Regions from separate parts of the Azospirillum sp. FG154 genome, predicted to be linked through region 2. Evidence: predicted binding sites of a transcription regulator. Region 2 holds the regulator's gene; the other holds the start of a gene.

Region 1 (15,438 bases), on a different contig from region 2:
GCTGTTGACGGCGACGGCGAACGGCCCGCTGTTCTGGGGCAACGCGCTGAACCCGCTGGACCGCCGCACCCGTCTGACGGCGGACGGCGACGGATTCCGCCTGAACGGGGTCAAGAGCTTTTGCTCCGGGGCCAGCGATTCCGATCTGCTGCTGGTCTCGGCGGACGACGCCGACGGCGTGTTCCGCGTCCTGGCCCTGCCGACGGCCCGGCCCGGCGTCGCCGTGCTCGACGATTGGGACAATATGGGGCAGCGCCAGACCGACAGCGGAACCGTCACCTTCACCGATGTGCGGGTCGAGGCGGACGAGCTGTTGGGACCGCCCGGCCCCTATGGCGGCCCGGCCGCCAGCCTGCGCCCTTGCGTCGCCCAAGCGATCCTCGCCAGCATTTACCTTGGCATCGCCGAGGGCGCCTTGGCCGAAGCGGCGGCCTTCACCCGCGACCAGTCCCGCCCCTGGCGGACCTCCGGCGTGGCCAGCGCCGCCGAGGATCCCTATGTGCTGCGCCATTATGGGGAGTTTCACGTCGCCGTCGCCGGGGCCGACGCGCTGGCGGAACGTGCGCTCTCCCAATTGCAACTGGCCTGGGACGGGCGGGGAACGCTGACGCCGGAGCGGCGCGGCGCGGCGGCGCTCGCCATCGCCACCTTCAAGGTCGCCGCCGCGCGGGCCGCGCTGGACGTCAGCCACCGCCTGTTCGAGGTGACGGGCGCGCGGGCCACCGCCGCCCGCCACGGCTTCGACCGTTTTTGGCGCAACGTGCGGACCCATTCCCTGCACGACCCCATCGACTACAAGCTGAAGGAGCTGGGGGCCTGGACGCTGACCGGCGCCCTGCCGGAACCGGGTTTTTATTCGTGACCCTATTCGTGCCCCTTGCGGCGGCGACGTCCGCCGCATGAGGGATGGCTATATTTTACAAAATTAATGTTCAGACTCGGATAAAAATCTATTTTGCAGATAGGTTAATAACCGCCTATAATCTCTATTAATCTATAGACATAATATGAGAACACTCCCCCATGCTCACAGCGCGCCACATCGCCGCCGCCGCCCTTGGTCTGTTCGTTGGAACCCTCTCGGCGAACGCCCAAGCCGACGCGACGCTGACCAAAATCAAGGAACGCGGATCGCTGGTCGCGGGCGTCATCCTGTCCGGCGCGCCGTTTGGCTACATCGACGCCAAAACGCAGGAACAGAAGGGCTTCAACATCGATCTGGCGACCGAACTGGCGCGCTGGTTGGGGGTGAAGCTGGACACCGTCACGGTGACGCCGCCCAACCGGGTGCAGTTTCTCCAACAGGGCAAGGTCGATCTGCTGATCGCCAACATGTCCTGGACCGAGGAGCGGGCCGAGATCCTCAATTTCGTTCCCACCGCCTTTGAGCGCAGCGGCGGCGTCGCGCTTGGCCGCAAGGGCGGGGCCATTCACAGATGGTCCGATCTGAAGGGCAAATCCGTCTGCCTGTCGCAAGGGGCCAACTTCACCAAACCGCTGATCGAAGAGCATGGCGCGCAGGTCAGGGGTTTCCCCAGCCAACCGGAATCGGTCCTGGCGCTGAAGGGCGGCCAGTGCGACGTCGCCGTGCACACGGGAGCCACGCTGAAAACCATGCTGCTCGACCGCGCGGAGGAGTGGAAAGACTATGAAATCGTGGTCAACGAGGATCTCTTGCCCTCCCTGAACGTCATCTGGGTGCGCAAGGGGGAAAAGGACACGGAAGCGGCGTTGGACGGGATCATGCGCAAGCTGCACGGATCGGGCTGGATCATCGAGGCCGCCGAACGGCACCGGCTGACCATCACCCCCTATTTCCTGGAAACCCGCGACGCCAACAAGGGCCGGTGACGGGACCGGGACCGTCGCATCATGACCGATCCGCTTCTCCTTGATCTCGTCAAGACCGCCAAGAGCTACGGCATCAACGTCGGTTTCCTGACCAGCCCGCACGAGCGGGACATCTGGCTGGAAGGCTTTCGCACCACCCTGACGCTGGTGGCGACGGTGCTTCCGGTCAGCCTCGCCGCCGGGATTTTGCTGGCGGCGGCGCTGACCGCGCGCCAGCGCTGGCTCGCCCTGCCCGCCCGGATCTTTGTCGAGTTGACCCGCAACACGCCGACGCTGGTGCAACTGTCCTGCGCCTTTCTCGGCCTGAACATGCTCATCAGCCAATCGCTGGGCGGGGCCGGGCAAAATCCGTTCGGGGCGTTTTTCTGGGTGGTCTTCGTCGTCGGGTTGCACGGCGCGGCCTATCACGCCGAAGCGCTGCGCGCCGGAATCGAGGCGGCGCCGGAAACAACCCTGGAAGCGGCGCGCGCGCTGGGCTTCAACCGGCTTGAGATTCTGCGCTGGGTGGAACTGCCGCTGGCTCTGCGCATCGCCTTGCCGAGCATCGTCAACAACCTCGTCAATCTGGTGAAGCTGACCACGGTGGGGTCGGCGGTCGCCGTCGGTGAGATCACCTACGCCTCGATCATGATCTGGACGCAGCGCGACAATGTGGTCGAACTGATGGTCGTGATTCTGGTGTTCTTCAGCGCGATCAATCTGGTGGTCTCGCAGATCGGCCTGTGGCTGGAACGCCGTCTGGCGGTGCCCGGCCTGGGGGCGCGGTCGTGAGCGCGCGTCTGCTGGTTCGCCCGGTCCCGCAGTCGGTCGGACGCCCGGTGATGGCGGCGGTCGCCGCCGTCGCGGCGCTGTGGGCGGCGCTGCAACCGGATTTGGCGGCGATCCTGATCGACTGGGTTCCCTATCTGGCTCAGAGCTTCGCCATGAACATCCTCATCAGCGTGGCCGCCATCGCCATCGGCAGCCTGATCGGCCTGATTCTCGGCGTGATGGAACTGGCCCCCGCCCGCTGGATCCGCACGCCCGCGATCACCTATGTCCACATCTTCCGCAACGCGCCGCATCTGGTGCTGATTTTCGCCACCACCTACGCCATGCCCTTTGAAATCACCCTGTTGGGGGGAACCGTCGCCTTTCCCGACTGGCTGAAGGCGGTGGTCGGTCTGGCGATTCCGGCCAGCGCCCACATCGCGGAAATCGTGCGCGGCGCCATCCAATCCATCCCCACCGCCCAATGGGAATCCGCAGGATCGCTGGGCTTTTCCCGGTTGCGGACGTTGCGCTGGATCATCCTGCCGCAATGCCTGCGCCGCACCCTGCCCGCCTGGATGAATCTCTACGCCTCCATCGCCATGGGATCGGCCCTGGCCTCCCTCGTCGGGGTGGGGGAGTTGCTGCACGCCGCCACCGACGCCAGCACGGCGGTGCGCCGCGCCGACTTCACCATCGCGGTCTACCTGACGGTCCTCGTCTCGTTTTTCGCCTATTGCTACCCGATTTCGCGGCTGACCCAGCGTCTCGAACGCCGCTTCGCCGTCTGAACCGAGAGTGACGCGCCGATCATGACCACCCCTGTTCCCCCCCGACAACCGCCCGCCGCTGGTGCGCTTGCGCGACGTGCATCTGTCCTTCGGCGCGACCGAGGTGCTGAAGGGCGTCGATCTGGACGTTCGACCGGGCGAAGCTCTGTCGATCATCGGCCCGTCGGGATCGGGAAAATCCACCATCCTGCGCTGCATCAACGGCCTGATCGCGCCGCAGCGCGGGGAAATCCACGTCGCGGGAACCGCCCTGCACCAATTGACCCGCGAGGCCGACCGTTTGGCGCTGCGCAAGCGCATCGGCTTCGTCTTTCAGCAATTCAACCTGTTCCCGCATCTGTCGGTGTTGGAGAACATCGCCATCGCCCCGGTGCGCATCCTGGGGCGTCCCCGCGACGAGGTGGAGCGCCACGCCCGCGAACTGCTGGATCGGGTCCGCCTGTCCGGCAAGGAGCGCGCCTATCCCGGCGAATTGTCGGGCGGGCAACAGCAGCGCGTCGCCATCGCCCGCGCCCTGGCCATGCGCCCGGAACTGGTGCTGTTCGACGAGGTGACGTCGGCGCTCGACCCCGAAACGGTGGGCGAGGTGCTGGCCGTCATCCGCGACCTGATCCGCGACGGGCTGACCTCCGTCCTTGTCACCCATGAGATGCGCTTTGCTGAGGAGATCAGCGACGTGGTCGTCTTCACCGAAGGCGGGCGCATCGTCGCCCAAGGCCCGCCGGACGCGATTTTCCACACCAACGACAACCCGCGCGTCACCGCCTTCATCACCGGGCTTGGAAGCCGCGAAGCCACCAACACCGGAACGGAAGGACGGGCGCGATGACCGCCTCGCTCACCACAAACGCGCCCACCACGAACACGCTGACCGCCGACCTGGCCCGCCGGATCGTCGCCTCCGATCCCTTGACCGACGCCGAGGCCGTCCAAGCGGCCCGCGTCGCGCTGGTCGATTTCCTGGCCTGCGCCATCGCCGGGGCCACCGATCCCGCTCTGGCGATTCTGTTGGACACGCTGGGCGGCGTGGGCGGCGGAGACGCCACGCTGATTGGCCGGGCGGCGCGGGCCGACGCCTTCACGGCGGCGCTCGCCAACGGTCACGCCGGTCACGCGCTGGATTACGACGACGTCCACGCCAGCGTGCGCGGCCATCCCGGCACGGTGATTTTTCCCGCCCTGCTCGCGGCGGCGGAGGAGAGCGGCGCCAGCGCGCTGGATCTGCTCGCCGCCCACATCGTCGGGCTGGAAACCATGGCCCGGCTGGGTCTGGCGCTGGGCAGCCGCCATTACGAGATCGGCTTTCACGCCACCGCGACGCTGGGCAGCGTCGGCGCGGCGGCGGCGGTCGCCCGCCTTCTGGGTTTGGACGCCGCCCAGGTCGCCGTCGCCTTGGGCCTCGCCGCCACGCAATCCTCCGGGCTGCGTTTGCAATTCGGCTATGACGCCAAGCCGTGGCACGCCGGTTTCGCCGCGAAAGCCGGGCTGACCGCCGCCCGTCTGGCCGCCCGAGGATTCGGCGGCGCGCCCGACGCCTTCGATGGCCCCATCAGCGTTTTCTCGGCCTTTGCCGCTGGGGCCGCCCAGCCGGATTTGGCGACGCGTGGCTGGGGTGAGCCGTGGCAGATCGTGACCCCGGGTCTGATTCTGAAGGAATTTCCCTGCTGCACGGCGGCCCATTGCGCGGCGGAAGCGGTGCTTGGCCTGCGCGCCGACCACGCCATTGGTCACGCCATCGACCCGACACGCATCGAATCGATCACCGCCACCTTTCCGCCGGGCGGCGACGCCGCCCTGGTCGTGCGGCGGCCCGCCAACGGCGTCGAGGGCCGTTTCAGCGTCGAATACGTCATCGCCTCGGCCCTCGTCCACGGCGATCTCGGGGTGACGACCTTCGCCGACCGGTCGATTCCCCCGGCGGTTCAGGCCCTGCTCGACCGCGTCGAACGGCGTCACGACCCGGACGCGCCGCGCATGTCGAACGATCCGGCGACCCGCTTCACCGACGTGACCATCCGCTTTGCCGACGGCTCCCGCCTGTCGCGCCGGGTGAACCGCATCCGGGGCGCGCAGGATCTCGACGCCAAGTTCCAGGACGCGACGAACGGCAACCCACGCTTTGCCGACGTCCCCGCCCGCGTCTTCGCCATGACGACGCGCGACGACCTGCGCGGCCTGACCGCCGCGCTGGGACAGCCGGTTTCCTGACAAAAAAGGCGGGGAAGGACGAGACGAACCCGCCATGCCCATCCATCAGAAAGACTCCGTCATGACTCCGCCCAAACGCAGCCTTCACCTCGGCCTTTTCCTTCAGGGCGCCGGGCATCATGTCGCCGGGTGGCGCTATCCGGGCGCGGATTCCGGCTCGGAAAATCTGGCCCATCTGCAACGGATCGCCGCCACCGCCGAACGCGCCAAGTTCGACATGCTGTTCCTGGCCGACGGCCTGACCAGCGGCGCCGACGCCCACCCGTCGATGATCGCCCGGTTCGAGCCGCTGACCCTGCTGGCCGCGCTGGCCATGTCCACCAGCCGGATCGGTCTGGTCGCCACGGCGTCGACCACCTATGGCGAGCCGTTCCATCTGGCCCGCGCCTTCGCCTCCATCGACCATCTCAGCGGCGGGCGCGCGGCGTGGAACGTGGTGACGACCTCCTACGCCCGCACCGCCGCCAATTTCGGGGCCAGCCACCCCGACCATGACGAACGTTACGCGGTGGCCCAGGAGTTCGTCGATGTCGTCAAGGGGCTGTGGGACAGTTGGGACGACGGCGCCTTCCCCAAGGACAAGGACAGCGGCGTCTACGCCGACGTTTCCAAGCTGCGCGTCCTCAACCATGTCGGGAAATATTTTTCGGTCAAGGGTCCGCTGAACATCCCCCGCCCGCCGCAGGGCCATCCGGTGATCGTGCAGGCCGGCTCGTCCGGCCCCGGCCAGGATCTGGCGGCGCGCACGGCGGACGTCGTCTTCACCGCCCAACAGACCTTCGAGGAGGCGCAAGCCTTTTACGCCAGCCTCAAGGCGCGCCTGCCCGCCCAAGGACGCAGCCCCGACCATCTGGCGATCATGCCGGGTTTCCTGCCGATCATCGGGCGCACCGCGCAGGAGGCCCGCGACAAGCTGGCGACGCTGGAAGGCTGGACCGACCCGCAGCACGCCCTGCCGCTGCTGAACGAACGGCTGGGGACCGACGTCTCGGTCTATGATCTGGACGGGCCGCTGCCGGACCTGCCGCCGTCCGAACAGTTGCAAAGCCGGTCGCAATTGCTGATCGCGCTGGCCCGCCGCGAGAATTTGACCATCCGCCAGTTGGCCCAGCGGGTCGCCGCCGGGCGCGGCCATCATCTGGTCTGCGGCACGGCGGTCGAAATCGCCGACGATCTGCAACGCTGGTTCGAGGGACACGCGGCGGACGGCTTCAACATCATGCCGCCCTATTTCCCCGGCGGCTTGGACGATTTCGTCGAACAGGTCGTGCCGATCCTGCAAGAGCGCGGCCTGTTCCGCACCGAATATGAGGGGACCACCCTGCGCGATCATTTCGGGCTGCCCCGCCCCGCTTCGACCTTGCCCTGATCCAGCAAAGGCCCGTCGCCCTCGCCAGACGACGGGCTTTCGATGGGACCCTGTCCACATATCCATATCCGTTTTGGGAACCGCCGCCCGCGCAGTCGCGGGTCAGATCGACCACCCGATGATGGAGCGATTGCGGGCGATAGGCGCAGCGCGTCCCGGCGCCTTGCTTTATAAAAACATTTATTCTCTGTTATTATTATTTATATATTGACTTGACTACTAGTGTAATAGAAATTTCTAAGGGCGAGCCGTCACCGCCACCGCCACCGACAGAACGACGCGACCGCGCTCTCACCCTTTGGGCGCCCACCTTCCCCACAGTCACTGACGATAAGGACGATTGCCATGGCCTCCCCCACGATCCGGTTTGGCGTTTGGGCGCCGGTCCATGGTCCGCGCGCCGCCTTGCAGGATCCGGCCGAGCCGTTCGACGCCTCATGGGAGCGCAACCGCGCCGTGGTGCTGGAGGCCGAGGCGCTGGGATTCGATTCCACCCTGGTGGCGCAACACACGGTCAACCCGCATCTGCCTGACCATGACCAGCTCGGCAGCGACGGCGGGACCGCCGCCGGTCTGGTCGGCAGCCACGATCAGGTGGCCGAACGCATCCAGGCCTTCCACGCCGCCGGGATCGAGCTGTTCATGCTGCAATTCCAGCCGCTGCGATCCGAACTGCGGCGCTTCGCCGCCGAAATTTTCCCGCGCGTCGGCAAAACGGTCGCGACCGACCGTCCCGCGCGCGCAGCCGCTGAATAGCCCGGCGTCCCCCACGCGGCGGAGATCCCCATGAGCGCCATCGAACACACATCCAGCACGGCCACCCCGCTCCACCAGCGCCAGCGGTCGAACGATCGGCGCGGACCGGGCGGGACCGCCGTCGGCCCGCGCGGTTTGATCGCCATATCCTGGATCGCGCCGGTTCTGCTGGTTCTGGTTTGGGAGGCGTTGGCCCGCAACGGCTGGCTGTCACCGCAGATTTTGCCCGCGCCAAGCAAGGTTCTGGCCGCCGCCGACGCGCTCGACGCCGTGGCCCGCCGCCGGGACGAGGGAATCGACGATCCCGCTCTGGCCCACGCCGCCGCGCTCGCCGCCGCCAAGGCGAAGATCGTCGTCGATGATCTGGCCCTGCGCAGCGGCGGCCTGATCTTTGACGTGGCCGGGGCGTCGGCGACCCTGCGCGCCGTCAACCTGGACCGCCCTTGGCGCAACGCCCGCGCCTTGGCGTCGCACAACCCCGCGTCCTACAAGGCGATGGCGGTGGGCGCCCACGCGATCCACGGCACGCCGCTGCCCGCCAAGGGCTTTTTCTAAACACATTCGTGCCTTGCACAGAAACGCGCGGCCTCAGGGGCCGCGCGCGGGATCGGCCACACACGTCGCAATCGACATTTAAAGAGGCTCAACGCCATGAAACGGCTCATTGGATTGGTGGTCGGCGCGGCGGCCCTGCTGGGTCTTGCCGCACCGTTCGGCGACGCGCTCGCCGCCGACAGGCAGGTCCGCATCGGCTACCAGAAATACGGGACCCTCATCATCCTGAAGGAACAGGGTCTGTTGGAAAAAAGGCTGGCGCCGCTGGGATACAGCGTCGCCTGGACCGAGTTTCCCGGCGGCCCGCAATTGCTGGAGGCGCTGAACGTCGGCGCGCTCGATTTCGGGACCACCGGGGAAGCGCCGCCGATCTTCGCGCAGGCCGCTGGCGCGCCGCTGCTCTATGTCGGCTATGAACCGGCCTCGCCGAAGGGCGAAGCGATCCTGGTGCCGAAGGACAGCGCGATCCAGTCGGTGGCCCAGCTCAAGGGCCGCAAGGTCGCCCTGAACAAAGGCTCCAACGTTCATTACCTGCTGGTCAAGGCGCTGGAAAAAGCCGGGCTGGCGATCACCGACATCGAACCGATCTATCTGCCGCCCGCCGACGCCCGCGCCGCCTTTGAACGCGGGGCGGTGGACGCTTGGGTGATCTGGGATCCGTTCTACGCCGCCGCGTCCGCCGCGACCGGCGCCCGGACGCTGACCGACGGCGTCGCTTCCGACGGCACGAACATCGTCAAGAACCATCAGTTTTTCCTGGCCGCCAAGCCCTTCGCCGCCGCCAACCAACCGGCCATCGACGCCATTCTGGCCGGGCTGAAGGAGATCGACGACTGGGCGGGCAAGAACGTCAAGGCGGTGGCCGAACAACTCAGCCCGAAGGTGGGCATTCCGGTCTCGGTCCTGGAGGTCGCCGCCGGTCGCCAGGGCTACGGCCTGCGCCCCATCAACGCGGAGGTGATCGCCGAACAGCAGCGCATCGCCGACACCTTCTTCGAGCTGAAACTGATCCCCAAAAAGATCGACGTGTCCGCCGCCGCCCCGGGAAACAAGTCATGAGCAGCCAGCCCCACACCACCGCCCCCGGCGAAGCCAACATCCTCTGGTTCATCCCCACCCACGGCGACGGCCGCCATCTCGGCACCACCATCGGCGCGCGCGAGACCGACCGGCATTATCTGCGCCAGATCGCGCAGGCCGCCGACAGTCTGGGTTATTACGGGGTGCTGCTGCCGACCGGTCGTTCCTGCGAAGACAGTTGGGTGGTCGCCTCCTCGCTGGTTCCCGTGACCGAACGGCTGCGCTATCTGGTCGCCGTCCGGCCCGGTTTGCAATCGCCGACGCTGGCCGCCCGCATGGCGGCGACGCTGGACCGCGTGTCCGACGGGCGGTTGCTGGTCAACGTCGTCACCGGCGGCGATCCGGTGGAGAACAAGGGTGACGGCATCTTTCTTTCGCACGGCGAACGCTATGAGGTGACGCGCGAGTTCCTGGACGTGTGGAAGGGCCTGTTCGGGCCGGAGCCGGTCCACCACCAGGGCAAACACATCCGCATCGAGGATGGCCGCCTGTTCTACCCGCCGGTTCAGGCGGGCGGGCCGCCGCTGTTCTTCGGCGGGTCGTCCGACGCCGCCAACGGGATCGCCGCCACCTATGTGGACAAATACCTGACCTGGGGCGAGCCTCCGGCGCAGGTTGCCGCCAAGCTGGCGGAGGTCCGCCGTCTGGCCGAAGCGCAGGGCCGGACCGTGACCTTCGGCATCCGCCTGCACGTCATCGTGCGGGACACCAACGAACAGGCGTGGAAGGCCGCCGACGACCTGATCCGCCACGTTGACGACGCCACCATCGCGGCGGCGCAATCGGTCTACAGCCGGATGGATTCGGTCGGTCAACGCCGGATGTCGGAGCTGCACGGCGGTCGCCGCGACAAGCTGGAGGTCAGCCCCAACCTGTGGGCGGGCGTCGGGCTGGTGCGCGGCGGGGCGGGAACCGCGTTGGTCGGCGATCCGGCGACGGTGGCCGCCCGCATGCGCGAATACATCGACATCGGCATCGACACCTTCATCCTGTCGGGCTACCCGCATCTGGAGGAGGCGTACCGCTTCGCCGAGCTGGTGTTCCCGCTGCTGCCGCTGGCGGCCACCACCGGGCGGTCGCGCGGTCGCGCGGCGAACAACGGCCCCTTTGGCGAAAGCATCGCCAACCAGCAACCACCCGCGCTGCGCCAATCGGCCCAGTGAGAACCGGTTCATGAATGGGGGGCGCGGGTGACGCCCGCCTCCCCCGCCACGCCAGATTCCCCCACCGACGGCCGTTTTCACCCGCGCCGTCCGCTTCCAGCGGAGCGCAGGACTCGACCGGACCGATATTTTGTTCTATATTTGTTCTGACAAAGAGGGGCGAATATGGAATTGCGGGCGTTGCAACCTTGCGTGATCGTCGCGGTCGAGGCGGTGGTGTCCGCCGGGTTCCCGTCGCCCGCTGGCGACTATGCCGAGGGCCGCATCGACCTGACCGACGCGCTGGTTCCGCACCCGTCGGCCAGCTTCACCTTGCGGATCAGCGGCCACAGCATGACCGGGGCCGGAATCCACGATGGCGATCTGGCCATCGTGGACCGCAGCCTGACCGCCCGGCACGACGATGTCGTCGTCGCCGCCGTCGATGGAGAGTTGCTGTGCAAACGGCTGGTGATCCAACGGGGGCGCACGCGGCTGGCGCCGGATTGCGACGATCGCGCTTACACCGCCATCGACGTGACCGACCATCCGGGTTTTGCGATCTGGGGCGTCGTCACCGCGACCATCCGCTTTCACCGGCGGTGACAGGATGACGATCTACGCCCTGGTGGACGCCAACAATTTCTATGTGTCGTGCGAGCGGGTCTTTCGCCCCGATCTGGAAAACGCGCCGGTCGGGGTGTTGTCCAACAACGACGGCTGTTTCGTGTCCCGCAGCGCGGAACTCAAGGCGCTGGGCGTGAAAATGGGCCAGCCCTTTTTCGAGACACAGGATCTGGTGCGCCGTCACAAGGTGCATGTGTTTTCGTCGAATTACGCGCTTTACGGCGACATGTCGTCGCGCGTGGTGGCCTGCCTGCACGGCTTCACGCCACGTTTGGAGGTTTACTCCATCGACGAATCCTTTCTGGATCTGACCGGCATCGGCGGCCCCCTCCCCGCCTACGCCGCCGACATTCGGAGCAGGGTGAAGCGTTGGACCGGGATTCCCACCTGTGTGGGCATCGGCCCCACCAAAACGCTGGCGAAGCTGGCCAACCACGCGGCGAAAAAGGGGCTGCTCGATCCGTCCGGGGTGTGCGACCTGTCCGATCCCGCCGCGCGGGCGCGGGTGTTGCCGTTGGTGCCGGTGGCCGATGTGTGGGGCGTTGGGCGACGCAACGCCGTCCGGTTGAACCAGCTTGGCGTCACCACCGCCGCCGACCTCCGCGACCTCGACCCGCGATTGGCCCGCCAGGCGCTGACCGTGATCGGCGAACGGCTGGTGCAGGAGTTGCGCGGCCTGTCCTGCCTGTCGCTGGATCGGATCCCTTCCCCCCGCCGGTCGGTGGCCGTCACCCGCTCTTTCGGCCAACCGGTGTCGGATTGGGAGACAATGCGGCAGGCGGTGGCCGCGCACGCGGCCCGCGCGGCGGAAAAGCTGCGGGCCGAGGGCATGGTCGCCGAAGCCCTTCATGTGTTCATCCGCACCAGCCGTCACCGCCCCGGACCCGCCTGCAACGACAGCGTGACCGTTGGCCTGCAACCGGCCAGCGCCGACGGTTTCGTCCTGATCGCCGCCGCCGCCAACGCGGCCCGGCGCATCTGGCGCGACGGCGTCCCGTTCAGCAAGGCGGGCGTCATCCTGACCGGCCTGCGACCCGCCGACCGGGCGCAGGTCGATCTGCTCGACACCACCGACCGCGCCAAAGCCGCGCGTTTGATGGCGGCGGTGGACGCGGTGAACGGCGCGTTGGGCCGCAACACGCTGGTTTCCGCCGCCACGCTGGGGCACGGCTGGCGGATGCGGCAGAACAACCGCTCCCCGTCCTACACCACCCGTTTGGCCGATCGGCCGATCGCGCGGGCGTGATGTCGCGGGGGGCTTTTCTCCATTCGCAAGCGCAACCCGGCCTCACAGGATCGTAACGGCCTCCGCCACATCCAGGCGCGGGGCGCGGGGACGGGCGGGCGGGCCGTCGGCGTGGCCCAGCGCGATCAGGATGTTGGAGCGCACTTGGCCATCCGGGAAAAACTCCGCGTCCACGGCGGCGTTGTCGAAGCCCGACATCGGCCCGGCGTCCAAACCCAGCAGCCTCGCCGCCAGAATCAGATAACCGGCCTGGAGCGTGCCGTTGCGGAACGCGGTGGTTTCGGCCAGGGCCGGGTTGTCCACAAACAGCCCCGACGGGTCGTAATGCGGACTGAGGCGCGGCAGATGGTCGAAAAAGCGCAGATCATGGCCGACGATGGCGATGACCCCGGCCTTCAGCTTGGGCAGATTGCCCTTGGTCAGCGCCGGGCGCAGCCGCTCCTTGGCCTCCGGCGTCGTCAGGAAGACGAAACGGGCCGGGCTGCCGTTGAAGGCGGTGGGGGCCAACCGCGTCAACTCGTAAAGCTGGTGCAGAACGGCGGCGGACACCGGGCGGTCGGACCAGGATTGCGGCGTGCGCGCGTCGAGGAAGAGCGGCCCGGCGGCCACCGGCAGATCGGCCAAATCACCATCGGGAAAGGCCACCGTGGGAATCAGGGTGTTGGTCATGATGCCGGTTCTCCTGTTGCTCGGACGATCAAAGGCTGGCGGGCAGCAGCGCCAACAGGCCCAGCAGCAGCGACGCGAAGCTGACCAGCATCGCCAGATCGGTCATGTCGAGGTCGGAATCGTCGGCCCGGTCGCGAAACAGCGCGCCGTCCTGGCCGTCCGCCGCGCCCCCCACGTTGGCGGCCAACAGCAGGATTCCGTCGGGGGTTGGCATCAACGAGGCCACGGTCAGCAGATCGAGTTCGGATGGGCGGTGCATGATTCGGCCTCCTCGGGATGATCCGGCGGTGCGGTGCGCGCTGTGGGTCCGGGCACGGCTCCTCCGGGCGGTGGGGCCGTCATATTCCACACGATTGGCAACCATCATCGCTATTTATTTCCTATTTATCAAGTATGTTTATATGCCCGCATAAACAACATTTTTCCCTCGCTGCTAAAGTCTATTTTTCTACAGTTTTATGTGTTTTTGCGATTGCGCCGGTCCCACGCGTCGCATTAGTGTTTTCCCAACCCGCCGGACCGTCTCCGCCGATGCCCTCATCGGCCCCTCCAAGTCCGCCCGGCCCCTCCCCCATCTCTGTTGGATTCCGCGCCATGACCAAGCCCTTGCACACGTTGCTGTTCTCCGCCTTGACCGCCCTGCTGCCCTTCGCGGCGGAGGCGGCAAACGGCACGGTGGTGGTCGGCTATCAGACCGACGCCCTGCCCTCCTCCGTGGCCATCGCCAACGGCGATTTCGCCAAGGCCACCGGCGTCACCATCGATTTCCGCAAGTTCAACTCAGGGGCCGATGTCTTCGCCGCCATCGCGTCGGGCGACGTGCAGGTCGGCTATGTCGGGTCCAGCCCCTTTGCGGCGGCCACCAGCCGTGGCCTGGACGTCAAGGCCTTCCACCTCGCCACCATCTCCGGCACCGACGAGGCGCTGGTGGTCCGCAACGGGTCGGGCATTGAAATGCCGTCGGACCTGAAGGGCAAGAAGCTGGCCGCCGCCCCGGTCTCCACCGACCATTACCAACTGCTGGCGGTGTTGAAGCAGGAGAAGATCAGCGAGCGCGACGCCCAGGTGTTCGCCATTCCCCAGCCGGACATCGTCGCCGCCTGGAATCGCGGCGATCTCGACGCCGCCTTTGTCTGGGATCCGGCGCTCACCGAACTGAAAAAGAACGGCAAGGTTCTGCTGACCTCCAAGGAGGTCGCCGACCGGGGCGCGCCGACCTTCTCCGCCTGGATCGCCACCGCGTCCTTTGCCAAGGACAACCCGGCCTTCCTCAAGGGCTTCGCGCAGGTGATCGAAAAGTACAGCGCCTCGTTCCAGACCGACAAGGCGGCCTGGAGCGCGGATTCGGACAACGCCAAGGCGCTGGCCAAGCTGCTGGGCGGGACCCCCGCCGACCAGGCCGCCGCCTTGACGAACCTGTCGCTGGTTCCCCCGGCCCAACAGGCGAGCGCCGCGTGGCTGGGCGGCGGGGAAAACGGCGGGGCCGCCAAAATCCTGAAGGCGACCGCCGAATTTCTGAAGGAGCAGAAGAAGATCACCACCGTCCTGCCCAGCTATGGCGGGTTCGTCACCCCCGACGCGGTCAAGGATCTGCGCTGACGCCATCCTCATCGTGGGTTGAAGAGAGGACGCCATGCTTCACGTCCACAACGCCAGCGTCTTCTTTTCCGCCCGCGACGGGCGGATGGTGCACGCGCTGGACCGCGCCACGCTCGACATCGACGCCAACAGCGTCGTCGTGGCGCTGGGGGCCTCGGGTTGCGGCAAATCCACCTTGCTGAACGCCATCGCCGGGTTTCTGCCGCTGTCCGACGGCTCCATCACGCTCGATGTGCAACCGGTGGACAAACCCGGGGCCGACCGGGGCGTCGTTTTTCAAAAGGACACGCTGCTGCCCTGGAAAAGCGTGGCCGACAACGTGGCGCTCGGCCTGAAATTCGCGGGCGTCCCGGCGCGCGACCGGCGGGAGCGGGCGGAAGAGCTGCTGCGGCTGGTGGGGTTGGACGGTTTCGCCAACGCCGCCCCGCACGAGCTGTCGGGCGGGATGCGCCAGCGCGTCGGCATCGCCCGCGCGCTGGCGACCGACCCGAAAATCCTGCTGATGGACGAGCCGTTCGGCGCGCTCGACAGCCTGACGCGCGAGCAGATGCAGGAACTGCTGATCGACGTCTGGGCGCGCACCGGCAAGCGCATCTTCTTCATCACCCATTCGATTGAAGAGGCGCTGTTCCTCGGGACCACGGTGGTGGTGATGTCGCCGCGCCCGGGCCGCATCGTCGCCCGCTTCGATCTGGATTTCGTCCGGCGGTTCGCGCAGGAACGCGACGTGCGGGCCATTCTGTCGGCCCCGCGCTTCGCCGAGCTGTACGACGAGATCCGCAACCTCGTGCACCG
Region 2 (15,438 bases):
AGCTGCTGGCCGGGCGCTTGCAGCCGATGGCCGGGGAAATGCGCCGCCCGTCGAAGCTGCGCATCGGTTATTTCGCTCAGCATCAATCCGAAGAGCTGGATTTGTCGTTGACCCCGATCCAACAGACCCAGCGCATCATGCCGCTGGCGTTGGAGGAAAAGGTTCGCGCCCATCTCGGCCGTTTCGGCTTCCAGCAGAGCAAGGCGGAAACCAAGATCGCCGACCTGTCGGGCGGTGAAAAGGCGCGCCTGCTGCTGGCCCTGATGAGCCGCGAAGTCCCGCACATCCTGATGCTGGACGAACCGACCAACCATCTGGACATCGACAGCCGCGAGGCGTTGATCGAGGCGATCAATGATTTCCCCGGCGCGGTCATCCTCATCAGCCACGACCCCCATTTGATCGAACTGACCGCCGACCGGCTGCTGCTGGTCGCCAACGGCACGGTTCAGCCCTATGACGGCGATTTGGAGGATTACCGGCGCTTCCTGCTCGACCGCGCCAAGGCCGAACGGGCGGTGGCGAAGGCCGCCAGCCAGGGCGACCGCGACGTCGGCCCCAACAAGAAGGACCAGCGCCGCGCCGCCGCCGAATCGCGCGCCGCGCTGGCTCCGCTGAAGCGCAAGGCGACCGACGCCGAGACTCTGGTCAACAAGCTGACCGAGGAAAAGCGCAAGATCGAAGCCAAGATGGCCGATCCGGCGCTCTACACCGGCCCGGCGGACAAGCTGACCAAGCTGCAAATCGAGCTGGGAACCGTCGACAAGAAGCTCGCCAGCGCCGAGGAAACATGGCTGGACGCGCTGGAGGCTTACGAAACGGCGGCGGCGGAGGTCGGCGCGTGACCCGCCCCGCGCCCGACGCATCAACCAATCTGACGGTTCCCGAGAACGCGGAGGAGGAACGGACCTCCGACGTTCTGGCCCATTTTCGCGCCAATCTTCCACCCAACCGCGTGTCGCTGGGCGATCTGATCCAGGCCTTGGGCGACCGTTCGCTCGGCACCATCCTGTTGGCCGTGGCCCTGCCCACCATCGCCCCGGTGCCGCTGGGCGTGTCCTGCCTGTTCGACCTGCCGATCCTGCTCTACACCGCGCAGCTCGCCTTTGGGACGCGCGGCGCGCGTCTGCCCGATTGGCTGCTGCGCCGCTCGGTCAGCCGTTCGATGGCCGCCAAGACGCTCGACGTCGCCATGCCGCGCCTGATCGGCATCGAGAAGATGCTGAAACCCCGTCACCATCGGTTGGCCTCCATCGACCGGGAACGCTGGTTCGGGCTGCTGCTGTTCATCCTGACTCTCACCTGCATCGTCCCGCTTCCGTTGACCGGCTGGCTGCCCGGCTTCGCGCTGGTGTTGATCGCGCTGGGGCTGATCGAGCGCGATGGCGCGGCGATTGGCGTTGGTTTGGGCCTGACCGTGGCGGCGTTGGTGTTTTTCGCCCTGGTGGCGAGCGGGCTGTCATACGCAGGTCATCAACTTCTGGCAGCTACTGGGTAAGGGCGCGCCGCCGGTTATCCGCGATTGGGCGGGGGCGGACCGCGCCCCCGCGACCCAACCGCCGGAACGGAGCACCCGCCTTGACCGTCTCGTCTTCCTCCGCCCGCCCCGCCGGGGATTCCCCCGCCGCCGCCTGGCTGTTCTTCAAGCGCTGGCTGGCCGACCCCTGGGCGATGGGGTCGATCGCCCCGTCTTCGGCGTCGCTGCGCCGGGTCATCGGCAAAAACATCGTCCGCACCCCCGACCAACTGGTCGTCGAGTTCGGCGGCGGCACCGGCGCCGTCACCCGCGCCATTCTGGAAGCGGGCGTGCCCGCCGACAAGCTGGTCAGCTTTGAGATCGACGGCGAACTCGCCGGGTATCTGGGCGAACGCTACCCCGACATCACGGTCTATAAAGAGGATTGCCGCAAAGCGGCGGCGCTGCTGGGGGCCGAACAGACCGGCAAGGTCGGCGCCGTGGTCATCGGCATTCCGATGATAACCTTCCCGCTGGATTTCCAACGCGAGGTGATCGAGGCCACCTTCAGCATCCTGCAACCGGGCGGCCGTTTCCTGCTCTACACCTTCATGCCGCATTCGCCGCTGAACCGCGCGGCGCTGGGTCTGCAAGGCAAGCGTCTGGGCTTCACCCCGATGAACCTGCCGCCCGCCTCCGTCTGGGGCTATTGGCGCGGCTGATCCGGGAGATGGGCTGGCGAAACGCCTTCGCCAGCCCGCTCTTCCATCAGGGCTTGATCGCCTCGTCCAGCGCCTTGGCCTGATCGGTGGTGACGCGGGTCAGACAGTTCAGGATGACCAGCCCGCTCATGCTGCCGCCCCGGTAATTGCCGTCGCCTTCCCACTCGCACATCGCGTCACGGTATTTCAGCCACGCCCGTTGCGCGTCCAGAAGCAGCGCGCGCGCCTTGTCGTCCGGCGCCTCCTTGCGCGCCGCCTGATAGGCGGCGTTGAGCGCCTTGTCGGCGGCGCGAAATTCGGCGGCGGCGCAGATCTTCAGGCCGATCATGTCGGCGTTCGCGCAATCCTTCGGGCGCGGCTCCACCGGCTGGGCCAGAACCCGTTGGGCCAGCCCCGGCGGATCGGCGGCCAGCGCCGAACCGGCGAAACCGCTCGCCAACGCGACCAACACGCCGCACAGGACGCGGCGCGCGCCCTTCCCCGCCATCATGCGATGCCCCTTCCCAGACCATGTGAACCGGGAAAGGGTAGCACGCCCATCCCGCTTTTTCAGCGCTTTGGCCGTTCGGAGCGGCTGTAATTGCTGAAATGCCCCTCGCGCGCCGCCATCTGGCGGGCGCCCTGGACCAGCGACGCGGATTTGCCCGCCGCGACCGTGCCCGACATCTGCCGGGTCAAGGCGCCCGAGCCGCAGAACGGGCAAACCGGCGTGTCCGATCCCCGGACCAGAGTTTCAAACGATTGTTGGCAAGCGTCGCAACGGTAGGAATAGAGCGGCATGGCGAAGGACTCCTGAACGGGCGCGGCGTGAACCGGACCCGTCGAGGATGACCTTATATCCGTAAAAATAAAATGGTTTTGTTGCGGCGCAGCGTCGGCTTGCGGACGACCGACGCCGACGCTCAGGCCGCGCCGCCGAAATCGAAGCCCGCCGCCTCGACCGCCTGACGGACCGTGTCCGCCGGAACGTCGCCATCCACCATCACCCGGCCCGCCGCCAGATCGACGGTGACGGCGGCGTTCGGGGCCGCCTTGACGATGGCGTTCGACACCGAACGGGCGCAGCCGCCGCAGGTCATCCCATCCACCTTGTATGAATCCGCCATGCCCTGCTCTCCTGTTGAGGCTCCGAACGACCGCCGTCATCCGCCCGCGTGATGGGCGCGAACCACGGCGCTGACCGGAACCAGAATGAAGCCACGCTTTTGCACGTCCGGCAGCCAAGACGCCAGCGCCTCAAATGTCGCATCATGGGGATGACCGATGGCGATGGCGTAGCCTTGCTTTTTGGCGACCTGCTCCAGCTTGGACAATTGCGCCCGAATCGCGCCGACCGCCGGAAAATTGTCGAGGAAGACGTCGCGCCCGGCGAAGGGCATCTTCAGCTCCTCCGCAATGCCAATCCCAGCGCTGTGCGGCGTCGTCTTGCTGTCCAGCCACAGCAGGCCGCGCCGCTGCAACTCGGCCAGCACCGGGGCCAGCGCCGTCCGGTCGGCGGTGAAGCGGCTGCCCATGTGGTTGTTGACCCCGACATAACCGTCGAAGCTGTCCAGGGCGGCGCGGAAACGCCGCATGATTTCGCCCTTGTCGAGCCGGACCAGCAGCGCGTCGGGGCCGGGGTCGGCGTCCACGCTCGGCTCCATCGGCATGTGGAGCATCAGCTCATGCCCGTTGGCGCGGGCGGCGTGGGTCTGGCCGGACAGATCGCGGGCGTAGGGCAGCCAGGACAGGGTGAGCGGCCCCGGCAAGCCCGCCATTTTGGTCGAGCGTTTGCGGTCCAGCCCCATGTCGTCGATGACCACGGCGATCACCGGCTTGCCCGGCGGCGTCGCCTTGGTCGGCAGCGCGTTGCGGCGCCACAGCGCGGCGTTGCCCGCCGGGGGCTGCACCGGCGGCAGCGGCGCGACGACGCCGGGCGGCATCGGCGGCGGCAACAGGGCGACGGCGCCCTTGCCCGGTTCCTCCATCGCCTCCGTCGCCATGCCGGGTTCCGGTTCGGTGGTGGGGTATGGCCGATCCTCGGGCGGCGCGGCGGCGACCGGGGCCGGAACCGGCGGCTTGACGGATGGCGCGACCGGCGAACCCACGGCGGCGGTCGTCGGCTTGGCGGTTGGAACCGGCTTTGGCTCCGGCTGGCCCATCAGCCAGGACACGCCAAGGCCGATGGAAAACACCACCGCGACGGCGGCCAACGCCAACAGGACTGGATTGGCGGTGGACAACGACCATCCGGTCTTGGCAGTTTTTCCGGTCTTCGCAGTTTTGTGCGGCGCCTTGCGGGCCATGAGGGCGGTGTCCATCGCTGGTCGAAATGTCGCGGCAGAGTGGCGCCCGGTCGGCTTCGCCGCAATCGCCCATTCGCCGGAAACCCACGCTCACCGGAGTCCATCGGAATGCGCCTGCTTTTTGTCACCGCCGCGCTGCTCCTCGCCCTTGCCAGCCAGAGCGCGACGGCGGCCACGGAAATCCACTGCCCGCCCAGCCTGCTGGTCCAGTCGCAGCCCGACGCGCCGACGGGCTGGTCGCCCTACCCCGGCAAGGACAGCCATGTCCTGAGCGGAATCACCCTGACCGAAGGCGACCGGGCGACCCAGATGGCCGCCGCCGCGCCCGCCACCCTCGCCCCGGATCGCGAGGTGCGGCGGGGCCGCGCGCTGATTCATGTCTGGGAGTTTTCCGGGCCGCGCCGCGAGAACGTCTTCCTGCTCTGCCGCTACCGGAACACCCAGGCGACTCTGGCCGTCGATCTGCCGCGCAGCGTGCGCCGCTGCACCGTGACCCTGGAGTTGGACGCGCGCGGCGAACGGGTGGAAGAACCGAAAGCGCCGCTGCAAACCGACTGCCGCTGATTGAAGAGGCATTTTTCAACACGGATCATATCGGATTATCCGTCATCCCCGCGAAGGCGGGGATCCAGGCTTTCCCGTCAGATTCGCTCTGCGAACTCTGGATCCCCGCCTGCGCGGGGATGACGAATTTCCCAATGAAGAAATTTCGAGCCTTCAGCCGAGATTGCCCTGTCACAGCGCCCGCCAAGGCTGGAAATCCGTTTGTTCAGCCGTTAGGGTGGCGCAAGGTTGGAACGGGGCCGGAACGGCGAAGGCATAAGGCGACGCGCATGCTGCTGCTCATCGACAATTACGACAGCTTTACCTACAACCTCGTCCATTATCTGGGCGAGTTGGGCGCCGACGTGCAGGTTCGCCGCAACGACGCGCTGAGCGTGGACGAGGCGCTGGCCCTGCGCCCGTCCGGCATCGTGCTGTCGCCCGGCCCCTGCGACCCCGATCAGGCCGGCATCTGCCTGCCCTTGATCGACGCGGCGGCCAAGGCGCGCGTTCCGCTGATGGGCGTGTGTCTGGGCCATCAATCCATCGGGCAGGCCTTTGGCGGGCGGGTGATCCGCGCGCCGACGCCGATGCACGGCAAGGTGGACAACATCATCCATGAGGGGCGCGGCGTTCTGGCCGGTCTGCCCAGCCCGTTCCGCGCCACCCGGTATCACTCGTTGATCGTCGAGCGGTCGAGCCTGCCCGACTGCCTGGAGGTGACGGGGGAGACGGCGGACGGACTCATCATGGCGCTGGCCCACCGCGACTTGCCGATCCATGGCGTGCAATTCCACCCGGAAAGCATCGAGAGCGAACACGGTCACAGAATCCTCGGCAACTTCCTGGATCTGACCCGCCCCCGTCTGGAGAACGCGGCATGAGCGCGCCCGGCCACGGCGGCGACATCGCCGACATGAAATCCATTCTGGCCCGCGTCGCGTCGGGCGCGACGCTGACCGAGGAGCAGGCGGGGCTGGCCTTCGACATCATCATGTCGGGCAACGCCACGCCGTCGCAGATGGGCGGTTTTCTGATGGCGCTGCGCGTGCGCGGCGAAACGGTGGACGAGATCACCGGCGCCGCCCGCGTCATGCGCGGCAAGGCCATCGCGGTGGACGCGCCGCCCGGCGCCATCGACACCTGCGGCACCGGCGGCGACGGGGCCAGCACCTACAACATCTCCACCGCCGCCGCCATCGTGGTGTCCGCCTGCGGGATTCCAGTGGCCAAGCACGGCAACCGCGCCATCTCCTCCAAATCCGGCGCGGCGGACGTGCTGAGCGCGCTGGGCGTCAATCTGGATTGCGACCTGTCGCTGGTCCGCAAGGCGCTGTGGGAGGCGGGGATCGCCTTTCTGATGGCCCCGCGCCACCATCTGGCGATGCGCAACGTCGGGCCGACGCGGGTCGAGCTTGGCACCCGCACCATCTTCAACCTGATGGGTCCGCTGTCCAATCCGGCGACCGCCAAACGCCAGTTGCTGGGCGTCTTCGCCAAGCAATGGGTGGAGCCGCTGGCCCAGGTGCTCAAGCGTCTGGGGTCGGACGCCGCTTGGGTCGTCCATGGCTCCGACGGGTTGGACGAGATCACCACCACCGGCCCCAGCACGGTCGCCCAATTGAAGGACGGAATCGTCACCGTGTTCGAGGTCGCGCCGGAGGACGCCGGGCTTCCCCGCGCCAACCTGGACGATCTGCGCGGCGGCGACGCCCAGACCAACGCGGCGGCGATCCACGCGCTGTTCGACGGCGTGCGCAGCCCCTACCGCGACATCGTTCTGTTGAACGCCGCCGCCTCCCTGCTGGTGGCGGGCAAGGCGGCGACGCTCAAGGACGGCGTGGCGCTGGCCGCCGAGGCCATCGACAGCGGCGGCGCGCGCGACCGGCTGCGCCGCCTGATCGCCATCACCAACGAGGCTGTTTCGGCATGAGCGACGTTCTCGACCGCATCAACGCGGACAAGCGCGCCCTGGTCGCCGCCCGCAAGGCCGCCCGCCCGCTGGCGCAGGTGGAAGAGGCGGCGCGCGCCGCCGACCCGACGCGCGGCTTCATCAACGCCCTGCGGCGGACGGTGGCGAGCGGGCGTTACGGCCTGATCGCCGAAATCAAGAAGGCCAGCCCGTCCAAGGGCTTGATCCGCGCCGACTTCGATCCGCCCGCGCTGGCGCAAGCCTACCGCGACGGCGGGGCGACCTGCCTGTCGGTGCTGACCGACGAACCTTACTTCCAGGGCAAGGACGCGTATCTCGTCGCCGCCCGCGCCGCCGTCGATCTGCCGGTGCTGCGCAAGGATTTCATGGTCGATCCCTATCAGATCGTCGAGGCCCGCGCGCTGGGGGCCGACGCCATCCTCATCATCATGGCCTCCCTGTCCGACGCGCAGGCCGCCGAGATTGAAGACGCCGCCATCGGCCAAGGGCTGGATGTGCTGGTCGAGGTTCACAACCGCGCGGAGCTGGACCGGGCGCTGGCGTTGAAAACCCCGCTGTTGGGCGTCAACAACCGGAATCTGAAGACGCTGGCGGTGGACATCGCGACGACGGAGGAACTGGCCGCCCATGTTCCCGCCGACCGGATGCTGGTGGCCGAAAGCGGCCTTTACAGCCCGGCGGATCTGGCGCGGATGGCGGCGGTCGGCGCGCGCTGCTTCCTGGTCGGCGAATCGCTGATGCGGCAGGCCGACGTCGCCGCCGCGACCCGCGCCCTGCTGGCCCAGGAGTAAGCCGATGCCGGACCGCGCCGCCGCCCTCCCTGCCGCCCTCCCCGCTCTCGTCATCGAACGGGAAAGCCCCCGACAGCCGGAGGCGGCGGCCCTGGTCGCGGCGTTGGACGCCTATCTCAAGGAACGTTACGCCGACGACGCCTGTCATCTGCTCGACCTTGAGGCGCTGGCGGCGGACGACGTGCGCTTTTTCCTGGCCCGCCGGGACGGGGCGGCGGTCGGCTGCGCCGCCCTGCGCGTCGATCCGTCGGGCTATGGCGAGGTCAAGCGCATGTTCGTGTCGCCGCAGGCGCGCGGCGGGCGGATCGGCGAATCTTTGCTCGACCGGCTGACCGAACAGGCCCGCGTCGAGGGGTTGAGCGCGCTTCTTCTGGAAACCGGAATCCACCAGCCCGAAGCCGTGGCGCTCTACCGCAAGGCCGGTTTCGTCACGCGCGGCCCCTACGCCAATTACCCCGACCTCCCCGAAAGCCTGTTCATGGAGCGCCCACTGTGAGCGGTTTTACCCATTTTGACGCCGAGGGGCGGGCCGTGATGGTCGACGTCTCCGACAAGGCGGACACCGAACGGACGGCGACCGCCGCCGCTGTCGTGCGGATGCGGCCGGAGACGCTGCGGCTGATACTGGACGGCGGCGTCAAGAAGGGCGACGTCCTGTCGGTCGCCCGGCTGGCGGGCATCATGGGGGCCAAGCGCACGCCGGACCTGATCCCGCTGTGCCACCCGCTGGCGCTGACCTCCGTCAAGGTCGATCTGCGTTGCGACCCCGACCGCGACGCCGTGGACGTCACCGCGACGTGCAAGCTGAAGGGACAGACCGGCGTGGAGATGGAGGCGTTGACCGCCGTCACCATCGCCGCCCTGACCGTCTATGACATGTGCAAGGCGGTGGATCGCGGCATGACGATCACCGACGTCCGTCTGCTGCACAAGGCGGGCGGCAAGAGCGGCGTCTGGGGCGCCCACGATGATTCCCTCGGTCGCGATGCTGTCGGTCGCTGAGGCGCGCGCCCGCATCCTGTCCGCCTTTTCCGCCCTTCCGGCGGAAACCGTCGCCTTGCCCGACGCGCTGGGCCGCGTGCTGGCCGAACCCGTGCTCGCCCGGCTGACCCAACCGCCCTTCGACGCCGCCGCGATGGATGGCTGGGCGGTGCGCGCCGCCGACGTCGCCAAGGCCGATCCCAACCGCCCCGTGCCCTTGCGCCGCATCGGCGAATCCGCCGCCGGTCACGCCTTTTCCGGCATTGTCCGCGCGGGCGAGGCGGTGCGCATCTTCACCGGCGCGCCGCTGCCCGGCGGGGCTGACGCCGTGGTGATGCAGGAGGATTGCGAGGCCGACGAAACCACCGTCCGGGTTGGCCGCGCCGTCGCCATTGGGCGCCACATCCGCCCGGCTGGATTCGATTTCGCCGAAGCACAGGAGTTGCTGCCCGCCGGGCGGCGGTTGACCGCGCGCGACGTCGCGCTCGCCGCCGGGGCGAACGCGCCCTGGCTCAGCGTGCGGCGGCGTCCGCGCGTCGCCGTGCTGGCGACCGGCGACGAAATCGCCCTGCCCGGCGATCCGCTGGGGCCAAGCCAGATCGTCAGCACCAACGCGCTGGGCCTCTGCGCCCTGGTCGCCACGCAGGGCGGAATCGCCCACAATCTGGGCATCGCCCGCGACACCGCCGACAGCGTCGCCGCCATGGCCGCCGGGGCGGCCGGCTGCGATCTGCTGGTGACGACCGGCGGCGCGGCGCAGGGCGATTACGACCTTGTGCGCGACGTGCTGACCGACAAGGGCGTGGCGCTGGACGTCCACGCCATCGCCATGCGGCCCGGCAAGGCGCTGATGTTCGGGCGGGCCGGATCCGTGCCGCTGCTGGGCCTGCCCGGCAACCCGGTCTCCACCGGCGTGACCGCCGTGCTGTTCCTGCGGCCCATTCTGCGGGTTCTGCAAGGGCTGCCGCCCGACGAGACGCCGGGGCCGCAGCGCGCCCGCCTCGCCACGCCGTTGAAGGCCAACGACCGGCGCGAGGATTATCTGCGCGCCGCCCTGTCCACCGACGCCGACGGCGCGCTGGTCGCCACGCCCTTTTCCCGGCAGGACAGCGCCATCACCTCGCTCTACGCCCAGGCCGATTGCCTGATCGTCCGCCCGGCCCACGCTCCGGCGGCGGCGGCGGGCGACATGGTGGGGATCGTTCCGCTGTCGGGCGGCGCGCTCAACCTCTAGCCGGTGAAACACCCCCAACGTTCGGTTATGCGGCGTTCAGACCTCTTGACGTTCTGCGGGAACCAAACTAGAACAGAAGCTAACGTTTTGCTTTTGTTCTATCAATGGTTTGGCGACCGCCGGGAGGCACCAATGCTCACGCGCAAGCAGCATGAATTGCTGCTGTTCATCCACGAGCGTCTCGGCCAGGGCGGGGTGTCTCCCTCGTTCGATGAAATGAAGGACGCGCTTGGGTTGAAGTCGAAATCAGGCATCCACCGCCTGATTACCGGGCTGGAGGAGCGCGGCTTCATCCGCCGCCTGCCCCACCGCGCCCGCGCGCTGGAAGTTCTGCGGATGCCCGAGGGGGCGGAGGCCGCGCGCGCCAAACAGGCGGCCCGCGCCAAGTTCCAGCCCAACGTCATCAAGGCCGATTTCGCCTTCACCGGGCGCGAGATCGCGTCAGCCCCGGCGGCGGAAACCGTTCAGTTGCCGCTCTATGGCCGGATCGCCGCCGGAACGCCGATCGAGGCGTTGCGCGACCAGTCCGCCTTCGTCGACATCCCGGCGACCATGCTCAGCCCCGGCGATCACTACGCGCTGGAAGTCTCCGGCGATTCGATGGTCGAGGCGGGCATTCTCGACCATGACACCGTGGTCATCCAACGCTGCGACACGGCGGAAAACGGCTCCATCATCGTCGCGCTCGTCGATGACGAGGAGGTGACGTTGAAGCGCCTGCGCCGCAAGGGCAACACCATCGCCCTGGAACCCGCCAACGCCGCCTACGAAACCCGCATCTTCGGCGCGGATCGCGTGCGGGTGCAGGGCAAGCTGGTCGGTCTGGTCCGCAAATACTGAACGGTCAGTCGCGCGGCGCCCCTGACGGCAAAGCTGGACGGGGAGGAACGCTTCCCGTCCAGGGACGATCCCCGCGCCGGTCGCGCACGCTGTCCACCCGAACGCCGTCCGCCTCCAGATAGAGCGCGTGCGCCCCCTCCTGCCGCAGGCGCCAACGGTCGATGACCAAGGGCGCCCGGCAACCGCGCGCCGACACCGGGCCAATCAGCGCGTCAACCGTTCCGCAATCCTCGTCCAGCGCGTCGGGCAGGCGGATGAAGGAGACGCTGCGGCCATGCGCGCGGTAGAGGCAGCCCAGCGCGTCGCAGCTCAGCCGGTCGTCCACCCCGCGCCCGCTGAGCGGCCAGGGCGGCGCCGCTTGCGGCTCGCCATCGCGCTGCAACCAGCTTTCGCCCGTGCGCCCCTCCGCCTTCGCCGACAGGCTGAGACGGCCCGACGCCGCGCGCACGCCCATCAGCTTGCCGTCGCCCGACACCAGAATGTCGGGGCGTTGGACCAAGGCCGGTGTCGCCAAGCCGCCGATCACGGCGACCACCCCCAGCCAGCGCCAGGGCCGCGTCCAGGCGCACAGCCAAATCCCCCCCAACACCACCGCCACGAAGCCGCCCGCCGACATCGCCGGAACGGTGATGGACGACCAGGGCAAGCCCGCGAAAAACACGGCGGTCGCGATCACCGCGCGGTCGCCCCAATTCATCGCGATCAAGGCCGGGGCCTCCAATCCAAAAGGAAGCAGGGCGTAGGCGACGAGGCTCCACGGCATCACCCAGAAGGAGGTGATGGGAATGGCGATCATGTTGGACAACACGCCGTAAAAGGCGATCTGCTGAAAATGGAACAGCGAAAAGGGCAAGGTCGCCAGCGTGGCGATGACGCTGGTCAGCACGATGCCCCCGACATAGAGGACCGACTTGCCGAACCAGCCGAAACCGCGCCGCCACGCCGCCAGCGGCGCGCTGATTCGCTCGAACGCCGCGATCAGCCCGACGACCGCCGCGAAGGACATCTGAAAGCTGGGGCCGAGCATCCCTTCGGGATCCATCGCCGTGGTGGCGATCCCGGCGAAGGCGACCAGACGCATGCTCAGCGGGTCGCGGTCCAGCATCACCGCGCCCATAATCATGCCGGTCATCAGAACCGACCGCACCGTCGGCAGCGGCGCGCCGACCAACAGGGTGTAGGCCAAGGCCGACAGGATGCCGAACAGCGCGGCGATCTTCTTGATCGGCCAGCGCAGCGCGATCCAGGGCGACAGCGCCAGCAGGGCGCGCACCACGTAAAAAAGAATCCCCGCCGCGATGCCGACATGCAGGCCGGAAATCGACAGCAGATGCGCCAGACCGCTGAAGCGGAAGGCGTCCATCGTCGCGTCGGGAATGGCGAACTCCTCGCCGTTCAGCAGGGCGGCGGTGACGCTGGCCTCGACCGGATCGGCGATGGTCGCCGCCACCCGCGCCGCGATGTGGCCGCGCGCCCGCTCGAACCAGATCGCCACCCGCGACCAGCCGGTGACGGGCGGCGCGTCGAGGATCTCCGGCGCGCCCACCGAAAAGCCGGTGGCCCCCAGCCCCATGAAATAGGCCCGGCGCTGGAAATCGAAGGCTCCCGGCTCGGCGGGCGGCGGCGGCGGCGACAGGGTGGCGCGCAGCCGGACCAGCGCGCCGGGCGCGGGCGGTGGGTGCTTGTCGGAAATGCGGATGCGGACGGCCTTCGGCGTCTCCTCCGGCCTCAACTTGCTGACCACCGGATCGCGCAAGGTCAGGCGCAAGGCGCCGGGGCGCCGCTCCACCGCCATCACCCGGCCCGTGACCACCGCCGATCCCAACTCCCGCGTCAGGATCGGCGCGGCGACCAGCGCCGCCTCGCCCTGCGCCACCAGGAAACCGGCGGCGACGACCAACAGCCCCAGCCCGACCACCAACCCCGCCAACCAGCGGCGCAAGCCCAGCATCGCAAACGCCGCCGCGCCGACCGCCGCCAGCCCCACCCACCAAGGCGGCTCAAACCGCAGCGCGAAATACAGCGCCGCGCCGCCGCCAAAGCCGACGGGGATCCACAAGACCCAGCGTTCCCGCTCCGCCGCCAATTCGCCGACCAGCCACGCCCAGCCCCACAGGACGGGCGACAGCCAGCGCCGCCAGCCCGACGGCCCCAGGGCCGCCGCCGAAGCCTCCTCCCACGCCTCATCCAACGCGCCGTGGCGCTCCGTCATCGCCGCCGCAATCCTTTTGACGCCCATGCGCGCATGGCATTGCCCCGGAACCGGGTGGCTGTGTTACACAACGCGGACGCGCCCCGCGCGCTTCCCGTTGCATTGTAGCAGCGCCGAACCCGGAATTGAGACACCGATGACCGTCGTCACCCGCTTCGCCCCCTCGCCCACCGGCTTTCTCCACATCGGCGGTGGCCGCACCGCTCTGTTCAACTGGCTGTACGCTCGTCGGATGGGTGGCAAATTCCTGCTGCGGATCGAGGACACCGACCGGCAACGCTCGACCGACGCGGCGGTGGACGCCATCCTCGACGGGCTGACATGGCTTGGCCTGGATTGGGACGGCGAGGCGGTCAGCCAGTTCGCCCGCAAGGACCGGCACGCCGAGGTGGCGCACCAGATGCTGGCCGCCGGCAAGGCCTACCGCTGCTATTGCAGCCCGGAGGAGTTGACGGCGATGCGCGACGCGCAGAAGGCCAGCGGGCAGCCGATGCGCTATGACGGCCGCTGGCGCGACCGCCCCGACTCCGACGCCCCGAACGGCGTGGCCCCCGTCATCCGCCTGAAGGCCCCGCAGGAGGGCGAAACCGTTCTGAAGGATCTCGTCCAGGGCGAGGTGACGGTGCAGAACGCCCAGCTCGACGATCTGATCCTGCTGCGCGCCGACGGCACGCCGACCTATCTGCTGGCCGTGGTGGTGGACGATCACGACATGGGCGTGACCCATGTGGTGCGCGGCGACGACCATCTGACCAACACTTTCCGCCAGATCCAGATCTTCAACGCCATGGGCTGGGATCTGCCGCAGTTCGGCCACATCCCGCTGATTCACGGGGCCGACGGGGCGAAACTGTCCAAACGGCACGGCGCGCTGGGCGTCGACGCCTACCGCGATTTGGGCTATCTGCCCGAAGCGGTGCGCAATTACCTGCTGCGTCTGGGCTGGTCGCACGGCGACGACGAGATCATTTCGACCGAGCAAGCGGTCGAGTGGTTCAATCTGGAGGGCATTGGCCGCTCCGCCTCGCGATTCGATTTCGCCAAGCTCGACAGCCTGAACGCCCACTACATGCGGCAGGCCGACGATTCCCGTCTGGTCGGGCTGATCGCCCCGCGTCTGGAAGCCGATCTGGGCCGCAGCCTGTCCGACGCCGACCGCGACCTTCTGACGCGGGCGATGAACGGGCTGAAGCAGCGCGCCCGCACGGTGGTCGAATTGGCGCAGAGCGCGCGCTTTTATCTGGCCGCCCGACCTTTGGCCTATGACGACAAAGCCGCCGCGCTGCTGGACGACAAGGGCCGCGCCACGCTGGCGGAATTGGCCGTTCGCTTCGCCAACGAGGCGGATTTCACCGCGTCGGCCCTGGAGGCGCAGGTGCGCGCCTTCGCCGAAGAGCGGGGGGAAAAGCTGGGCAAGGTGGCGCAGCCGTTGCGCGCGGCGCTGACCGGATCGACCGTGTCGCCGCCCATTTTTGAAGTGGCCGAATTGCTGGGCCGCGAGGAGACCCTTGCTCGCATCCGCGATACAGCAGTTGCAGCATAAAGGTCATTTCCGTGCGTTGCCATCGGTGCGGCATGGAACTATGCTGCGCCGACGAAAAAAGGGTGCCAAGCCCGAAGCTCAACGATAAGGACGTGCCGAGATGACCCAGACTAAGGATGGTACGAACACGGTAACACTCACGGACAATCGCACTGGCAAGCAAGTGACCATGCCGATCCTCGACGGCAAGGTTGGGCCGAGCGTGATCGACATCCGCAAGCTCTACGCCGAAACCGGCTGTTTTACCTATGACCCGGGCTTCACCTCGACGGGAAGCTGCGAGTCGCAGATCACCTACATCGACGGCGACGAAGGCGTGCTGCTGCATCGCGGCTATTCCATCGACGAATTGGCCGCCCACTCGACCTTCCCGGAAGTCTGCTTCCTGCTGCTGAACGGCCATCTGCCGACCGCCGCCGAAAGCGCCGAATTCGACAGCATCCTGCGCCGCCATTCGATGGTGCACGAGCAGTTGACGAAGTTCTACAGCGGCTTCCGCCGTGACGCCCACCCGATGGCGATCATGTGCGGCGTCGTCGGCGCCCTGTCGGCCTTCTACCACGACTCGACCGACATCAACGATCCGGTGGAGCGCAAGATCGCGGCTCACCGCCTGATCGCCAAGATGCCGACGATCGCGGCGATGGCCTACAAATACTCGGTCGGCCAGCCTTTCATGTACCCGCGCAACGATTTGTCGTATGCGGAAAACTTCCTGTACATGACCTTCGGCACGCCGTGCGAGCCGTACAAGGTGAACCCGATCCTGGCCAAGGCCATGGACAAGATCTTCATCCTGCACGCCGATCACGAGCAGAACGCCTCGACCTCGACCGTCCGTCTGGCCGGTTCGTCGGGCGCCAACCCGTTCGCCTGCATCGCCGCCGGCATCGCCTCG

The links. The regulator LexA, encoded in region 2, represses DNA repair genes until DNA is damaged. The targets are predictions, from matches to a motif close to ATGTTCTANTTTGGTTC.
Region 1: the regulator LexA is predicted to act here: its motif matches at 10,654-10,670, upstream of ACODS4_RS25010 (LexA family protein).

Annotation. Positions count from the first base shown of each region.
Region 1 covers NZ_JBMDKF010000032.1:22,392-37,829, reverse strand. The annotation lists gene ACODS4_RS25065 (acyl-CoA dehydrogenase family protein) at 1-862, shown strand, start outside; gene ACODS4_RS25060 (transporter substrate-binding domain-containing protein) at 1,024-1,851, shown strand; gene ACODS4_RS25055 (amino acid ABC transporter permease) at 1,873-2,622, shown strand; gene ACODS4_RS25050 (amino acid ABC transporter permease) at 2,619-3,392, shown strand; gene ACODS4_RS25045 (amino acid ABC transporter ATP-binding protein) at 3,451-4,221, shown strand; gene ACODS4_RS25040 (MmgE/PrpD family protein) at 4,218-5,600, shown strand; gene ACODS4_RS25035 (LLM class flavin-dependent oxidoreductase) at 5,662-6,969, shown strand; gene ACODS4_RS25030 (hypothetical protein) at 7,315-7,725, shown strand; gene ACODS4_RS25025 (hypothetical protein) at 7,756-8,280, shown strand; gene ACODS4_RS25020 (sulfonate ABC transporter substrate-binding protein) at 8,377-9,339, shown strand; gene ssuD (FMNH2-dependent alkanesulfonate monooxygenase) at 9,336-10,523, shown strand; gene ACODS4_RS25010 (LexA family protein) at 10,689-11,108, shown strand; gene ACODS4_RS25005 (Y-family DNA polymerase) at 11,113-12,375, shown strand; gene ACODS4_RS25000 (malonic semialdehyde reductase) at 12,418-13,044, opposite strand; gene ACODS4_RS24995 (hypothetical protein) at 13,073-13,303, opposite strand; gene tauA (taurine ABC transporter substrate-binding protein) at 13,639-14,643, shown strand; gene ACODS4_RS24985 (taurine ABC transporter ATP-binding protein) at 14,678-15,438, shown strand, end outside.
Region 2 covers NZ_JBMDKF010000003.1:303,553-318,990, reverse strand. The annotation lists gene abc-f (ribosomal protection-like ABC-F family protein) at 1-845, shown strand, start outside; gene ACODS4_RS05660 (exopolysaccharide biosynthesis protein) at 842-1,498, shown strand; gene ACODS4_RS05655 (class I SAM-dependent methyltransferase) at 1,579-2,178, shown strand; gene ACODS4_RS05650 (lysozyme inhibitor LprI family protein) at 2,225-2,668, opposite strand; gene ACODS4_RS05645 (FmdB family zinc ribbon protein) at 2,728-2,958, opposite strand; gene ACODS4_RS05640 (heavy-metal-associated domain-containing protein) at 3,081-3,284, opposite strand; gene ACODS4_RS05635 (divergent polysaccharide deacetylase family protein) at 3,321-4,478, opposite strand; gene ACODS4_RS05630 (STY0301 family protein) at 4,572-5,027, shown strand; gene ACODS4_RS05625 (anthranilate synthase component II) at 5,297-5,890, shown strand; gene trpD (anthranilate phosphoribosyltransferase) at 5,887-6,939, shown strand; gene trpC (indole-3-glycerol phosphate synthase TrpC) at 6,936-7,730, shown strand; gene ACODS4_RS05610 (GNAT family N-acetyltransferase) at 7,735-8,226, shown strand; gene moaC (cyclic pyranopterin monophosphate synthase MoaC) at 8,223-8,732, shown strand; gene ACODS4_RS05600 (molybdopterin molybdotransferase MoeA) at 8,716-9,945, shown strand; gene lexA (transcriptional repressor LexA) at 10,078-10,785, shown strand; gene ACODS4_RS05590 (ComEC/Rec2 family competence protein) at 10,790-12,997, opposite strand; gene gltX (glutamate--tRNA ligase) at 13,134-14,540, shown strand; gene gltA (citrate synthase) at 14,641-15,438, shown strand, end outside.